2 regions of the Halomonas sp. AOP27-A1-41 genome follow, and region 1 is predicted to be linked to the other one. Evidence: predicted binding sites of a transcription regulator. Region 1 holds the regulator's gene; the other holds the start of a gene.
What was found. Region 1 encodes PhoB, which activates phosphate uptake and scavenging genes when phosphate is short. Its sites were predicted from a motif close to TGTCATANNNNTGTCANA; they were not measured.
Positions count from the first base shown of each region.

Region 1 (3,420 bases):
TTACACTAGCTTCTCTGTTTTTTGCCCAGGAGTATCTGGTGGTGACGTTCTCTTTTCGGCAAGCGTATGCCTTTCCTGTTTGGCAGCCCGTGGCTGCGTTACGCCCCGCCATGAGCGCTGCCTGGTGGAAGTGGGTTGCGTCTACGGATTCGCTAACGGCTCGCTTACAAGCGGCAGGCGCAGGGCAACCATTCCGTGTTCGCCTGCTGCGCCAAGGCGCCGGCGTGCCTCTGCATGATGAAGCGCAGGCGTTGGGGATTGAGCTTCGTCGCTATGCCTGGTTAAGGGAGGTCGCCCTGTGCGTGGGTGATAACCCTTGGGTGGTCGCACGTTCGGTTGCCCCCTTAACACAGCTAAAAGGCCAGCGATTGGAGCAACTTGGTGAGCGCTCGCTGGGCAGTTGGCTGTTTCGCCAGCCAGATTTAGTACGCGGCCCTCTTGAAGCTACGAGCGGTGCGCCACGCTTTGCCTTCCCTCAGGTTGCTGGCGTGAAAAGTCGTTGGGGGCGGCGCTCAGTGTTTCAACATGGTGGGTTATCGCTACTTGTACAAGAGTACTTTTTATCCACCATGGCAGATGACCTTCGTTTGTCTTCGCGGTAGGCTTGCTCGGCATCTCTTCTTTACGTGAGGTAGGCATGGATCGTTCTTTGTTGCGGCCAGTCGGATGGGCGCGAGTCGCTGATTTTTTACACTTAATGCGCCTGGACCGCCCCATTGGTACCTGGCTATTGATGTGGCCTACCTTATGGGCGCTTTGGGTGGCTACAAACGGGGTGCCTGGTCGCAACGTGCTGCTTATTTTTGTGGCAGGTGTTTATGTTATGCGCGCTGCTGGCTGCGTTGTGAATGATTACGCTGACCGCCATGTTGATGGCCACGTTAAGCGCACGAAACATCGTCCACTGGCGACGGGGCGAATCAGTGAAACCGAAGCCCAACTGCTGTTTATTGGGCTGGTCACTATTGCGTTTGTGTTAGTGCTGCTGACCAACTGGTTTACGGTGCTGCTGTCGATTGGTGGCGTGATCCTGGCGTTTATCTACCCCTTTATGAAGCGTTACACCCATCTTCCTCAGGTGGTGCTGGGGGCGGCTTTTTCGTGGGCAATCCCCATGGCGTTTGGGGCGGTGCTGGGCTATGTACCTGTGGAAGCCTGGTTGCTGTTTTTTGCGAACGTACTGTGGACGGTTGCCTACGATACCCAATACGCCATGGTCGACCGTGACGACGACCTGAAAATTGGTATTAAATCAACGGCGGTGCTGTTTGGTAGTGCAGACCGCTTGATGATTGGATTACTGCAACTGGCGACGTTGGTGCTGTTAGCCTTTGTGGGTGTTCGTGTGGGGCTGGGTGGTTTTTTCTGGCTGGGCCTTGCCGGTATGGCGGCCACCTTTATTCATCAACAGCGCCTGATTCGGCATCGTGAACGCGACCCGTGTTTTCAGGCTTTTTTGAATAATTACTGGTCAGGGCTGCTGGTTTTTGCCGGCATTGCGCTAAGTTGGTGGCCAGTGGCCGGGCCGCTCTAGCAAAGCGTGATTAGCGCCTGTCATTCGTTCTTGTTATTGGCTATTGTCATATAAGTGTCATCAAGTCATGGTGTTATTGTCACTGAGATGTCATTGAATTACCTTTCATTGAGCACCGTGAGGCCCTGGAATGACCGCCAAGACCGTTTTGATTGTCGATGATGAAGCACCTATTCGCGAAATGATCGCAGTGGCGCTGGAAATGGCTGACTATCGTGTGCTTGAAGCGGATAACGCCCAGGATGCCCACGCGTTAGTCGTTGACCATCAGCCTGACTTACTGCTTCTGGATTGGATGATGCCAGGTACCAGTGGTATTGAGTTGGCGCGACGCCTTAAGCGTGAAGAAGCCACCGCCGAAATGCCGATTATTATGCTCACCGCCAAGGGTGAGGAAGACAATAAGATTCAAGGCCTTGAGGCGGGCGCGGACGACTATATCACCAAACCCTTCTCGCCCCGTGAGTTGGTCGCGCGCTTGAAAGCCGTATTGCGACGCACCACCCCGCGTGGCGTAGAAGACCCCATTGAAATTAACGGCCTTCTACTCGACCCCGTCAGCCACCGTGTTAGTGCGCATGGCAAGGCGCTGGAAATGGGACCCACTGAATATCGCCTGCTGCAGTTCTTTATGACCCACCAGGAGCGAGCCTATACGCGCAGCCAACTGCTGGACCAGGTATGGGGCGGCAATGTGTATGTTGAAGAACGCACAGTGGATGTACATATTCGGCGCTTGCGTAAGGCGCTAGGCGATGTGCATCAAAACCTGATTCAGACGGTACGGGGTACCGGTTATCGTTTCTCAGCCCGGGTGTAACTGTGCGCCTATGGAGCCGTGAGCTTTGGCGTATTGCCTGGTTAGCGACCATAGGTGTTTGCCTGGGGTGGCTGCTAGGCTCAGCGGGCCTTGGCTTGGCAGCCGGGTTGGCCGTTTGTCTTTTTTACCATTTACGCCAGTTGCGCGTACTCTTTCAATGGTTAACCCTTAATCCTCATAACGAGCCCCCGGCTGCGGGTGGCATGTGGGGGGATTTGCTTGATCGTCTTTACCGCTACCAAAAAAGCCAGCGCATTACACAAGGTCGATTGCGGTCTACGCTTGCGCGTATCCAAGAATCCTCAGAGGCCATGCGCGACAGCGTGGTAATGCTCGACCGCCACGGTGATTTGGAGTGGTGGAACAGTGCAGCGACGGATATGCTGGGCCTACAAACCGCGCACGATCGTGGCCAGCACATTACCAATTTGTTGCGTGACCCACGCTTTATCAGCTACTTCAACGCCCGCGATTACAGCGAACCGCTTACGCTGACCTCACCCATTGATGAGCGCAGCATCCTGCAATACCAAATTACCTTATATGGCGACGATGAGCGTCTGGTGATGGCGCGGGATATCACTCGTTTGCACCGTCTTGAGGAGATGCGCAGAGACTTTGTGGCCAACGTCTCCCATGAGCTGCGTACGCCGCTAACCGTTCTTTCTGGCTACCTCGAAACCTATGGTGACTTGGCTGAGCAGCTTCCGCCTCGTTTGGGCCGGGGGATCGAGCAAATGCAGGACCAAACGCAGCGCATGCAAAATCTGGTTAACGACCTGCTACTTTTGTCACGCTTGGAAATTGATCAAGGCGGGCAAGACCATCAGGCGCTGTCGGTTGAGCAATTGCTTAATAGCGTCTGCCAGGATGCATTGGCGCTATCGCACCGTAAGCATGTTGTCCGTGTTGCTATTGAAAGTGATGTCCAGCTCATAGGGAGCGAGCAGGAAATACGTAGCGCCATTTCTAACCTGGCCTTCAATGCGGTGCGATATACCCCAGAGGGTAGCCAAATTATACTGCGCTGGGCGCCCATGGAAGATGGAAGCGCATGCATAGAAGT
Region 1 covers NZ_JBQSXT010000007.1:90,767-94,186, reverse strand. Annotated here, with positions in the region: gene ACT3TC_RS06920 (chorismate--pyruvate lyase family protein) at 39-602, shown strand; gene ubiA (4-hydroxybenzoate octaprenyltransferase) at 638-1,534, shown strand; gene phoB (phosphate regulon transcriptional regulator PhoB) at 1,665-2,354, shown strand; gene phoR (phosphate regulon sensor histidine kinase PhoR) at 2,357-3,420, shown strand, end outside.

Region 2 (3,420 bases), on a different contig from region 1:
CATATTAATCTACACAACGGTATAGGATTATCTTCAAGGCCATAGCACGATATGACCACTCAATAAAAACAACTTAAGCCACTGTTTTACAATAAGGCATCATGAGTGAAAAAGGTATTTTATCCAGCCATCATTTAATGAATACTGGGTGACTCGACCAAGAATTAGAAAGATAAATATTCAACAAGCAACACCTAACAGGTCCCATAAAAAGGCATTTGCCTGACATACTCTCAGCTTACTGAAAGTGTCAAACAAATACCTAAAGGAGTAGCCTTGTTGCTTTCGCTATTCGTAACGCTTATTTAGGCCGGTGGCGTAGCTCATTAAGCACTAACGTAAAGAAACTACGAATTTCGTTCATTTTGGGTCGTGCTTCTTTAATCAGCGTATCGAAAGGTTCTAGTTCGCGCTCTTGCGCTTCTCTTTGTGCAATTTCTTCTCTTATTTCTTCAATGAGCTCGGAAGAGTCATCCAGCATAGCCTTGAGCTCAGCGGTCGATGTTGACACTAGCTCGTGTTGATGGGTCATGGTCGTTTCCTCAAAACAGCGTGGTGAGCGCAATCAGGATAGCTGGCACGGCGATAAATACGCCTAATACCCAAGCAGCGGCGAGTGCTTTTCTTTCTGAGGCGACACGGCCTAGCCACTCGGCACCTTTAACAGGCAGTGGTCTTAAAAACGGTAGGCCAAAAATCACCACAACCGCAAATAAATTAAAGAAGAGGTGAACCAGTGCGATTTCCAGTGCCAGTATGGCAGTTGCCCCAGTGATTGCGGTGGCCGCAAGTAGCGCGGTAAACGTCGTGCCAATATTGGTGCCTAATGTGAAAGGGTAAATCTGACGTAAAGAGAATGCGCCTGACCCAGCTAACGGCACCATTAAGCTTGTGGTGGTAGAGGAAGACTGGACTAAAAACGTCACCACAGCACCAGAAGCAATACCGGCGACGGGGCCACGTCCAATGGCGTTATGCATAATGTTTTTTGCCTGCCCTACCATCAGTACTCTCAGCAGTGCGCCGATATAACGAATCGCTAAAAAGATCACGGCAATGCCAAAAATAATCATGGCAACGCCACCGGCAATCGTGGGCAGGTTCATGGCGACACTTTCAACCGAAGAGGTAATCGGCTTTGTTGCCATCCCAACAATATTAATACTACCCATGGAAAGATCGGCATCACCGTAAAACAGAAACGCCGTAGCGTTCGACAGCTTTTCAAGCGGATGAAAAATAAGCTCAATGGGCAGAAAAATCGCCACGGCCAGCAAGTTAAAAAAGTCATGCACTGTTGCGGCAGAGAACGCGCGCCTAAACTCGGCTTTATCACGTACATGGCCAAGGCTTACCAATGTATTGGTGACAGTAGTACCAATATTGGCGCCCATGATCATGGGCACCGCCGTAGCGACAGGCAGGCCACCCGCCACAAACGCCACGATAACGGAAGTAACGGTTGAAGATGACTGTATCAGGGCCGTCGCGACAATCCCAATCATCAAACCAACAAAGGGGTTGGTGGCAAATTCAAACAACTGAGCGGCATGGCCGCCCGCGGCAATCTTAAAGCCATTACCTATGATGGATACGGCACAGATTAGGAAATACACCAGCAATGCAAGCGTGAGCCACTGCCTTAGCGTGCCCTTGCGCCGGACTTTTATTCTTCTACCCTGGCTTGGTAAGACCTCTTGCACAGCACTATTGATATTTTCGGCCATTGCCACACCCTCTTGGAAGGAAGAACGCACGTATAACCCACCCACTCCTGCAAAGAGTGGCGTCTATAAGTGACATAGGCGTGACAACGGCGTGGCACTATCGTGTTAGAGCGAACGGTGTTGGAGCGAAGAGAGATTGTTCACAGTGGGCAACATCAAGCGAATACCGCTACTTCCTGGAAGCGGCACCCCATGTAAGTTACCCACGCTTGAACAATCGAAAGTGCTTTTTCCCTTTTTGTACGATCCAGTATTGGTCAAAAAGCGCGAATGCTTGACTTAGCTGCCCTTGCTCGGCGCGCTCGCCGTTGATACGTACAGCGTTCTGGTCAATCAATTCACGGGCTTGCCGCCTGGATGAGGCGAGTTCGCTTGCCACCATAGCTTCTTCCAGCGTCTGTCCAAACGCTACGTCTTGGCAGCGTAGCCCATCAAGTTCAAGTTGCTGTAGCTCACTACATGAGAGCGCAGCTACTTCACCACTGAACAGTGCCTGGGAAATACGCTGAGCAGCAGCCAGCCCCTCCTCGCCATGCACAAAGCGGGTAATGGTTTCAGCAAGTACACGCTGCGCTTGGGGCTTGCCAGCGGCCTGCTTGTCTTCTGCTTCGATTGCGTCGATGTGATCGCAATCCATGAACGTGTAATAGCGTAAAAAACGGTAAACGTCAGCATCATCCGTATTCAACCAGAACTGGTAAAACTGGTAAGGCGAGGTCTGTTCCGGGCCGAGCCATACCGTACCACTTTCCGTTTTACCGAATTTGGTACCGTCGGATTTGGTGATCAACGGCAGCGTCATACCGAACACCTGCTCGCCGTTCAGGCGGCGTGTGAGGTCGATACCACTGACGATATTGCCCCACTGGTCGTTGCCACCCACTTGTAACCGGCAGCCCAACATCTTGTTGAGGTGGGCAAAGTCATAGGATTGCAGCAGCGCATAGCTGAATTCAGTAAACGACATGCCCTGGTCAGGCCGTTCAAGACGCTGACGAACGGATTCACGGTTAACCATCGCATTCATCGAGAAGTGTTTGCCCACATCGCGAAAGAAGTCGATCACGTTAATATGGCCAATCCACTCTGCGTTATTAACGGCTTTCAAAGGCGCGTCGAGGTGTGGGGCCATCAACCAATAAATCTGTTCGCTTAAGGCGTTAACCCAGCCCTCAACCGTTTCGGGAGAGTTAAGCGAACGCTCCGCCGCCTTGAAGCTGGGGTCACCAATCAAGCCGGTGGCCCCCCCGACCAACGCCACACCTTGGTGGCCGGCATCCTGAAAGCGTTTGAGCATCAATAAGGGCACCAAGTGCCCGATATGCAGGCTGCCCGCCGTGGGGTCAAAACCGCAGTAAACGGTCTGCGGTGATTCGAGCAGAGCCTGAAGCTCATCCAGGTGAGTTGTCTGCGCAATCAAACCACGCCGTTCAAGGTCGTGAAGCAATCCCTGTACAGTCATCATGCTCGCCTTTTTAGCCATTAGAGAAGATGGTCATAGGCTAAAAGTTGGCGGCGCAATCCGCGATATCCCTAAAGGGATAGAAATCAGGATTGGGTGACGGGCAGTGAGGTAATGGCATGATTGATAAACAGGCCAAAGAGCTCGCTTAACGACGCCACACCCAGCTGGGCGTAAATACGTTTGCGGTGATTCTTGACCGTACCTTGGGTGATCTGCAGGCGCTCGGCA
Region 2 covers NZ_JBQSXT010000023.1:50,888-54,307, reverse strand. Annotated here, with positions in the region: gene ACT3TC_RS14185 (hypothetical protein) at 302-532, opposite strand; gene ACT3TC_RS14180 (Na/Pi symporter) at 543-1,757, opposite strand; gene tyrS (tyrosine--tRNA ligase) at 1,927-3,189, opposite strand; gene ACT3TC_RS14170 (helix-turn-helix domain-containing protein) at 3,276-3,420, opposite strand, start outside.
Region 2: a site for PhoB is predicted at 1,796-1,813, ahead of ACT3TC_RS14180 (Na/Pi symporter). Genes of this name have one in related genera too.